3 regions of the Bacillus hominis genome follow, and region 3 is predicted to be linked to each of the others. Evidence: riboswitches for the same ligand, from Rfam matches in the RefSeq annotation. Region 3 holds a riboswitch; each other region holds the start of a gene.
What was found. Region 3 has a riboswitch for S-adenosylmethionine ahead of QUF93_RS28370 (bifunctional O-acetylhomoserine aminocarboxypropyltransferase/cysteine synthase). Riboswitches for the same ligand answer to the same signal wherever they lie in the genome.
Positions count from the first base shown of each region.

Region 1: it holds a riboswitch for S-adenosylmethionine, as region 3 does, so the genes downstream of both, metK (methionine adenosyltransferase) here and QUF93_RS28370 (bifunctional O-acetylhomoserine aminocarboxypropyltransferase/cysteine synthase) in region 3, are expected to answer to the same signal.
Region 2: it holds a riboswitch for S-adenosylmethionine, as region 3 does, so the genes downstream of both, QUF93_RS03445 (ABC transporter permease) here and QUF93_RS28370 (bifunctional O-acetylhomoserine aminocarboxypropyltransferase/cysteine synthase) in region 3, are expected to answer to the same signal.

Region 1 is NZ_JAUCFS010000005.1:4,357,921-4,361,202, forward strand. Features, by position in the region: gene QUF93_RS25195 (MogA/MoaB family molybdenum cofactor biosynthesis protein) at 1-137, opposite strand, end outside; gene QUF93_RS25200 (hypothetical protein) at 389-568, shown strand; gene QUF93_RS25205 (hypothetical protein) at 575-754, shown strand; gene metK (methionine adenosyltransferase) at 796-1,995, opposite strand; SAM riboswitch class I at 2,165-2,286, opposite strand; gene pckA (phosphoenolpyruvate carboxykinase (ATP)) at 2,515-3,282, shown strand, end outside.
Region 2 is NZ_JAUCFS010000005.1:181,181-184,462, reverse strand. Features, by position in the region: gene QUF93_RS03455 (ABC transporter ATP-binding protein) at 1-250, opposite strand, end outside; gene QUF93_RS03450 (ABC transporter permease) at 207-1,211, opposite strand; gene QUF93_RS03445 (ABC transporter permease) at 1,228-2,145, opposite strand; SAM riboswitch class I at 2,283-2,388, opposite strand; gene QUF93_RS03440 (DUF3951 domain-containing protein) at 2,563-2,778, shown strand; gene QUF93_RS03435 (hypothetical protein) at 2,795-3,282, opposite strand, start outside.
Region 3 is NZ_JAUCFS010000005.1:4,962,592-4,965,873, forward strand. Features, by position in the region: gene metA (homoserine O-acetyltransferase MetA) at 1-778, opposite strand, end outside; gene QUF93_RS28370 (bifunctional O-acetylhomoserine aminocarboxypropyltransferase/cysteine synthase) at 762-2,060, opposite strand; SAM riboswitch class I at 2,296-2,400, opposite strand; gene QUF93_RS28375 (chloride channel protein) at 2,723-3,282, shown strand, end outside.

The DNA of each region.
Region 1 (3,282 bases), 600 kb from region 3:
GTATGACCTGCTTCTTTTAACAATTCATGTAATAGTTGCCCGCTCTTATCTGTCTCTTCCGTACGTGTATCGGAAATCGTAACAATTTTACAGCGTACTTCTTTTGGTGCTTGTTTTTTATGTTCAGTTACACTCATTTTCATCTTTCCTTTCTTGAAGACTTTTCTCTATTTTATCATACATATCTTTACACAATTATGTATGAAGCCAACGATGAAGCATGATACAATATAAGTATGAACACCCACAAAAAGGAAAATAAAAGAGTGTATTTTTTATACTCTTAGACTCCACATCATTAGCTACTCTTTAACTCACCTTATATTTTCTACATAATACATTTAATTTTTAAATTTACACTACAAAATAAATCGGAGGTCTACATATTATGGAACTTTATAAAAAATTAACAACGACATTCATCCTCTTATTTATAGCTTCAATCACCGTGGGATTTTCTCTAAAAGGAGCAATTCCATACGCTACATTAGTAAGTATTATATTCGCGACGCTATTTTTACTGAGCAGTGCTTTTTGCGCAGGAAAAGCGCGCCAACTGAAAGGATGATTTTCTATGTTCCGTAAGAAACCAATCCTTTGTAAATCATGTGAAAAGGAAATACAAACATATGAAAAATCGTGGATTCATATGCCATTTCCGGCAAGCGGCATGACTAATATGAAAAAGTATATTGAGCTAGAAGGAGAAGTGCATTGTAATTCATGTATTCAAATAATAAGTAAAATAAAATAAAAAAAGCTTTGCGCTCACCGCGCAAAGCTTTTTTTCATATATTATAGACCAGCTTGCTCTTTTAAAGCTACAGCTTTGTCTGTACGTTCCCATGAAAGATCTACATCAGTACGTCCGAAGTGGCCGTAAGCTGCTGTTTGTTTGTAAATTGGGCGACGTAAGTCTAGCATTTTAATAATACCAGCTGGGCGAAGATCGAAGTTGTTACGAACTAGTTCTACTAGTACGTCTTCAGATACTTTACCAGTGCCAAATGTATCAACTGAAATTGATACTGGTTGTGCTACGCCGATTGCGTATGCAAGTTGTACTTCTGCTTTGTCAGCAAGACCAGCTGCTACGATGTTTTTCGCAACATAACGAGCTGCATATGCTGCAGAACGGTCAACTTTCGTTGCATCTTTACCAGAGAATGCACCACCGCCATGGCGAGCGTATCCACCGTAAGTATCAACGATGATTTTACGTCCTGTTAAACCAGCATCACCTTGTGGTCCACCAATTACGAAGCGGCCAGTTGGGTTAATGAAGAATTTCGTTTCTCCATCCATTAATTCTGCTGGAACTACAGCTTTAATTACATGCTCTTTTAAATCGCGATCGATTTCTTCCCATGTAACATCTGGATGATGCTGTGTAGAAATTACAATTGTATCCACACGTACAGGTTTACCATTTTCATCATACTCAACTGTAACTTGCGTTTTTCCATCCGGACGTAAGTATGATAATGTGTCATCTTTACGTACTTCAGTTAAACGGCGAGCTAATTTGTGAGCAAGCGAGATTGGAAGTGGCATTAATTCTTGTGTTTCATTACATGCGAAACCAAACATTAAACCTTGGTCTCCTGCACCAATTGCCTCAATCTCAGCGTCAGTCATTAGACCTTCGCGTGCTTCTAGCGCTTGGTCAACACCCATAGCGATGTCAGCAGATTGCTCATCGATAGATGTTAAAACTGCACAAGTTTCTGCATCGAATCCGTATTTTGCGCGTGTGTAACCAATGCCTTGAATTGTTTCACGAACGATTTTCGGAATATCTACATAAGTAGAAGTCGTAATTTCCCCCGCTACCAATACTAAACCAGTTGTTACAGTTGTTTCACAAGCCACACGTGCATTTGCGTCCTTTGATAAGATCGCATCTAAAATTGAATCAGAAATTTGGTCACAAATTTTATCTGGATGTCCTTCAGTTACAGACTCAGATGTGAACAGATGACGTTTTTTTGTCATGTGGTAAACCTCCCTACAGTAATTGTATATATTGTACGGAACTCATCCTTAATTTGCCACAAACTGCGACATACATTTATTCTCCCACACAAGCATACAGAAAAACCTTTCCCACTTAACATAGAGGAAAGGTTTAATTTGCTACTTGCATACTGCTTTTTGCCCTTTGCTCTTATCGTTCGAGACCATTAGCCTCGCACAGGTTTTAGCACCTATTCACCTGTATTTACCACTACAAGTGAGGTTGCTGGGCTTCATCGGGCCTGTCCCTCCGCCAGCTCGGGATAAGAGAGTATCCGTCCCAACCTATACTAAAGAAATGATATTCATTTGTCAATTAATATTCACATTTTCCTAAAAGTTTTTCTCAATACGTATAGAATGAAATATTAATAAGGAAATAATACATTCACACAAACAAAAATAAATAAATAGTATACATTATTTATATAATTGTGTTATACTCTTGATGGGGATTACGAGGAATATTTCATTAAATGAAAAGGATGGTATATAAATATGAGTACTGTGAATGTCCAAATTGGTTTACATGAATTATTGAACGGAAGCAATGCACAGATTCAATTAAGTGTTCCGCAATTAGTGGAAAAAGTATTAATGCGAAACGAAGGGAAATTAACTTCTACTGGTGCCGTTTCTGCTTCAACAGGAAAATACACAGGACGTTCTCCTAAAGATAAATTTATTGTGAAGGAAGCATCGGTTGCTGACAAAATTGCTTGGGGAGCCGTGAACCAACCGATCTCTGAAGAACATTTTAATAAATTATATACAAAAGTTTTAGAATACTTAAAAGAAAAAGAAGAGTTATTCGTCTTCAAAGGATTTGCTGGCGCTGATCGCAACTATCGCCTACCAATTCAAGTTGTTAACGAATATGCATGGCATAATTTGTTCGTACATCAATTATTTATTCGTCCAAATGAAGAAGAATTAACAACTCACGAATCAGAGTTCACAATTGTTTCTGCACCAAACTTCAAAGCAGATCCAGCAATTGACGGTACAAATTCTGAAGCATTCATTATGGTTTCATTCGAACAACGTATCGTACTAATCGGTGGTACAGAATACGCTGGAGAAATGAAAAAATCAATCTTCTCTATTATGAACTTCTTACTACCTGAACAAGACATTCTTTCTATGCACTGCTCTTCAAATGTAGGCGAAGAAGGCGACGTAGCACTATTCTTCGGTTTATCTGGAACAGGCAAAACAACATTATCTGCTGATCCAAACCGTAAATTAATCGGTGACGATGAGCAC
Region 2 (3,282 bases), 4.8 Mb from region 3:
ACTCGGATTCTTGTAAATTAGTTAACTCCTTCGATTCGAAAGATACATTTCCAGCATCGATATGAATTGATTCTTGGTTTAAGCCGATAATAGATTGCGCTGTAACACTTTTTCCCGAACCACTTTCTCCTACAAGTGCAACTATTTCACCTTCGTTAATAGAAAAGGAAACATGCTTCACAATTGCTTGCTTACTATTCTCTTTTTCAACGGCTAACGTTACGTTTTCTAAAGATAAGAGCTGTCCCATGTTTTTTCTCCTTTCGATTTCGTTTTACAATCTTCGGATCAATTGCATCTTGCAAACCATCACCAATTGCATTAAATGCGAACATAATGAGTGCAATCATGATTGCTGGGAAGAATAGTTGCCACCACTCTCCGCTCAATAATGTTCCTAGTGCATCGTTCGTCATCGTCCCCCAACTCGCTGCTGGTGATTGTACCCCAAGTCCGATAAAGCTTAAAAATGATTCCGAGAAAATAGCTGCTGGAATTGTAAATGATAAATTTACGATAATAATACCTGTTAAGTTCGGAATGATATGTCCATATATAATCTTCATATGCGATGTACCTAACCGTTCTGCTGCGATAACAAATTCTCTTTGTTTCAAAGATAAGACTTGTGCTCTAATGAGACGCGCCATGCCAATCCATCCCGTTAATGCAAGGGCGATTATAATTGTAAAAAGTCCTGGTTTCATAACGATTAATAGTAAAATAACAATTAACAAATATGGGATACCGTATAGTACTTCAATCCCTCTTATAATCCACTCGTCAATTAACGTTCCAAGGCCATTACGTCCTCTCACATATCCACTAAAGCCACCGATTAGTACACCTAATCCTATATCAAGGGCAGCCGCTACTAATCCAACTGTTAGTGATATTTTCCCTCCAGCCCAAGTACGCGCCCATATGTCTCTCCCTAAATCATCTGTTCCGAACCAATGCTCACTACTAGGTGGGAAGTTTGTTGCTTCTTTTACTTGTTCACTCGCAGTGAATGGCGTTAAACTTTCACCGATAAGAGAGAAAATAATAATTAGTAATAACGTTACTGTCCCTAAAACTGCGATTGGATTTGATACAAATTTACGAAATACTTCTTTCTTTCGGCTAATCGTTTGCTGATCTTTATTTATCGTTAATTCTTTCTTCTCTTCATTCGTTAATAACTCGTCATTAATTTCATAAGCCCCCATTTAAACATCCCCCTCCTTACGTAATAGAACGAATGCGCGGATCAACAATACGATGAATAATATCTGTAATAAAAATACATACAATTAATAGCGCACTATAGAAAATGGTCGTTCCCATAATCACCGGATAATCTCGATTAAAAATACTATCTACAAAATATTTTCCTAGACCAGGAATTGAAAAGATTTTTTCAATAACGAAAGTCCCTGTTAAAAGTCCAGCCATTAATGGGCCAACAAATGTAAGTACCGGAACAATCGCATTTCGAAGAGCATGTCTTATAATGATTTTCTTAATTGGTATACCTTTTGCTCTCGCTAGCTTAATATAATCACTCTGCAACACTTCAATCATATTAGAGCGAACAAATCTTGTAATAACCGCGATTGGCCCTAACGCTAATGCGAAGGAAGGTAATACAGTATGATCAAATGTTCCCCAAGACGCCACTGGTAGTAATTCAAATTTGATGGCGAATACTTGTATAAATAGTGGCGCTAAAATAAAACTAGGAATAGAAATACCAAGAATCGCAAGCAAGCTCACACTATAATCAATCAATTTCCCATGATATAGCGCCGCAAATGTACCTGCTACAATTCCGACTAACAACGAAATAACAAGTGCTTGTAGACCAATAATTGCCGATGGACCAAAGCCAGTTGTTATAATTTCTGATACACCTTGTCCGGTTGATTGAACAGATTCACCAAAATCAAAATGCACTACGCCATCTAAATAAGCAACATATTGATTCCATAACGGTTCATCAAGGTGATACTTCGCTCTCATGTTTTGGATCACTTCTTCAGGAAAGATTTTCGCATCTGATGAAAATGGATCTCCCGGAATAATATGCATAATTAGAAATGTCACTGTCGTAATAACCCATAGTGTGAACACCATAACCGATAATTTTTTAATTACATACACTTCAATAACCCCCTAAACACATGAATTTACTTTGTTTTATGAACGTACTTTTTTCCATTACTCCCTTTTCTCTTTTTAGAATACAAAAAGCCTTGATCTTAAAAAATAAGATCAAGGCTTAATAAACAAAGGCCCATCACTTATCTTTCAAGACTTGCTTGCTGGAATTAGCACGGTGTTCATCTTGCAGAACCCGCTGCTGAGGTGTCATAGGGCCAGTCCCTCTACCTCTCTGGATAAGTAAATTGCTATATTATTATTTGGTTCAAATTGTATATTTCGAATTATAATTCTGAAAAAATGAAAAGTCAATCAAATTGGATATATTTAGAAAAATCAGTTTTTAATAAGGGCGTTTATCTACATCGCAGTTTTTCGCTTATAATTAAAAAGAAATCATATTAAAGGAGTTATACGATGGATCCCTTACTTCTAGCGACTATAGGATTACCATTAACAATCGTCATACTCGTTATCATTGGTTTTTATAAACTCTTCATTAAAAAGAAAAGCATCACCTCTTTTTACACCCCCTTCGATAATATTACCGGACAAACTATTTCCGAATTTCACGAAGAGCAAAAAGTATTAGTATGCGAGGATGAAGATGGCGATGGTAAGAAGAAAAAATAACCTTGCATGCGCAAGGTTATTTTTTCGTTTCTTCCTGAAAACGTTTATAGTATGTCGATGCTGTTGAAAAATTAATTTCTATATCACGAATCAACGATGAATCTTCTTCTTTAGCTAACTTCTGTAATTTTTTCATCGCTTGTTCCGATTCATTTAAGAAACCAACATACATTTCATGTTCTTGTTCTTTCGACTTCGGTACATGAATTTCTTTACGCATATGATCTATATCTTCTAACATACCCGTTGTTACATTTTGCACGTCTTCCTTATATTTAGCATTAGTTATTTCCTTACCGCCCTTTTCTTTTGCCACTTCAAATAACTGTAACGCCTTATTAATTTCTTTATTTATTTTCGTATCATATTTTTCATGTACTGCGCTGTATTCTTTCATTTCTTCTGTTTGCTCAGTGGATTGCTCTACCTTTTCTTTCGGTTCTTTCGTATCTTTATTTCCATTACATCCTGCTAGAAGGATCATACTTCCCATTACAGCAATAC
Region 3 (3,282 bases):
GCACATCAATTTTTAACCCTTTTTGGCAGTCCCGTTCGTATTCTTGCTTTAACGTATCACAACTGTATTCACTATGTCCGAGTGCGAAAACTTGCCTTCCCTCTTGCCCAATAACAAGATGAACACCTGCTTCTTCAGAATTGGCTAATAACGTTAATTCTTTCACCTTTTCAATATCACTCTCTCGTACTTCTGTATGACGAGAATGCGGGGCAAAAAACACTTCATCAAACCCTTGTAACAATTTCACATGTTGCTCGCAAACCTCATGTTCAAATACACCAAACATTTTTTCCGCAAGAGGATACTTCGGCACACCATAGTGATAATACAAACCCGCTTGTGCCCCCCAGCAAATATGAAGCGTAGATGCTACATTCGTTTTTGAATACTCCATAATACGTCCAAGCTCTTCCCAATAATCAACTTCTTCAAAAGAAAGAGTTTCAACTGGTGCTCCTGTAATAATGAGTCCATCAAATTTTTCATTCTCAATATCACGGAATGTTTTATAGAAGCTCGTTAAATGGTCCTGCGCTACATTGCGAGACAGATGCGATTCCATATGAAGTAAATGAACATCTAATTGCAACGGTGTATTTCCAATTAAACGAAGTAATTGCGCCTCTGTTTCTTGTTTTGTAGGCATTAAATTTAATATAGCAATTTTCAAAGCACGTATATCTTGTGTTGCTGCTCGCTCCTTCGTCATTACAAAAATATTTTCCTTCTGCAATACTTTGCGAGCTGGTAAATCTTTATCAATTATGATCGGCATGTTGTTTGCCTCCGACTAGCGCTGCTTCTAAATCTGCAATAATATCAGAAACATCTTCTATACCGACCGATAAACGGATTAAATCAGATGTAACACCAGCTAACCGCTGATCTTCTGCACTTAATTGTCTATGCGTCGTACTAGCTGGATGTATTACACAAGTTCTTGCATCAGCTACATGCGTTACAAGAGTTGCGAGTTTTACATTTGCGATGAATTCTTTTGCTGCTTCTAATCCGCCCTTAATACCAAATGTTAAAACTCCACTAGCACCTTTTTTCAAATACTTTTGTGCTAACGAGTAATTTTCATTACTATCTAACCCTGGATAATTCACCCATTCAATGCGATCATGATTAGCAAGCCACTTAGCAACTTCGAGAGCATTTTCACTATGACGCTCCATTCGTAAATGCAATGTTTCCAGGCCAATATTGCTAATATACGCATTGAATGGGCTCATACAGTTTCCGTAGTCTCTTAATAACTGAACGCGTGCTTTCAGAATATACGCGGCTGCTCCAAAATTTTGAACATAGCTTACACCGTGATAACTCGGATCAGGTTCGACAAGCTCAGGGTATTTTCCATTTGTCCAATCGAAGTTCCCTCCGTCTATTACAATGCCACCTAGAGAACTTGCATGGCCATCAATATATTTCGTTGTAGAATGGACAATGATATTGGCCCCATGTTCAAACGCCTGGCATAAATAAGGTGTCGCTAATGTATTATCAACGATAAAAGGTACTTCTAATTCTTTTGCTGCCGCTGAAAGTTCTTTGAAATTCAAAACGTTCATTGCTGGATTTCCTAACGATTCTGCATAAACGAGCTTTGTCTTATCATTAGCAAGTGCCGCAATTTCATCTGACGTTAAATTAGGATTAAAGAACGTAACATCGATGCCAAGCTTACGCAAACTCACTCCAAATAAATTAAACGTTCCTCCGTAAACAGTTGAAGAACAAAGTAAATGGTCTCCACTACTGCAAATATTTAAAACCGCAAGCATAATAGCTGCCTGCCCAGAAGCTGTTGCAACAGCCCCTACACCGCCTTCTAAATCTGATAACTTTTGTTCAAATGCAGCTAGAGTAGGATTTCCAATACGCGTATATATATATCCTTCTGCCTCTAAATTAAATAGTGCTGCTAAATCATCTGACGTATCGTATTTATACGTTGTACTTTGATAAAGTGGCAAAACACGCGGCTCACCATTTTTTGGCGTATAGCCACCTTGCACACAAATCGTTCCTTTTCCCCATGATTCTCCCATCTCTCATTCTCCTTTCTTTTATCCCGCTACTTGCGGACAGTAAGACTCCCACCTCAAAATTCAAAGAATGCGAGGAAGTTAGGTGGGAGATAACTGCCCGTTTGGTGAAGGCTAATAATCAGTGGGAGAGGGACAAAACCCCCACTGATTAAAGTTTCAATTTATGCAAAATAAAAAACTGCCCCTTTCCTGAAAACAAGAAAGGAGCAGTTTGAAAACACGCTCTAAGGGCTCTTTCTTATCTCTCAGGATTATTACCTGCAGGATTTGGCACAATTCCGTTATACGGCTGTTGCCAAGGTTTCATCGGGCCTGTCCCTCCACCTTTTCTTGATAAGACTATGCAATTACCGTTGATTTTATAGCAATAATTTCCTGATGTCAAACAGTTTTTCTGAATGTTCTAAATTAAATGTAAAAAATTTAATAGAAACAACAAAAGAAATATATTCCATATTCATTTGAAAAAGACCTTTTAAAAACTCCGATCAATATATAGAATTAAATAAGTGGTTTAACTTATAGGACCCAAGCTCTAATGAAATCCCAATATATATGTTGAATAAGCCAACCTCTCACAAAGATACTATATATATTCCATTCATTTCACACTAGCATATATAATCCTTTCTACATTAAAACTTACATAACGGAGGTATAACATGACAGATAAAAAGGACATGCACTATATACTTGCCCTATATGGCATTCTTTTAGGCTCTATAGTAGGAGCTACAGTTTGGTTATTTTTAGTTACGTTAAATATCGGAATCCACTTTATTTGGGGATACTTACCTACTATTTTCTCTTCTCCCCCTTATTACACCATTTGTGTAACAGTCATCGGTGGTTTCCTCGTTGGTTTAACACAAAAATACTTCGGTACATATCCACGGCTTATGCCGGAAGTGATGGCTGAATATAAAAAAACAGGTAGAATTGAATACCATTTTGTACATAAAGCTACTTTAACTGCGCTTATTGTTTTAATATTTGGAGCTAGTCTAGGCCCAGAGGCCGCACTTGTTGGAATTATCGGTGGACTTTGTACATGGGTAGGGGATCGCTTTAACTTCGCTTTAAAGGGAATGAACGAACTAACAGAAGTTGGAATTGGTGCTACTTTAAGTGTCATTTTTAACGCTCCATTATTCGGTTATTTAGCTCCGAGTGAAAATGAAGGTGAACAAATTTCCGAGTTTTCTAAAGGAAAAAAAGCAAT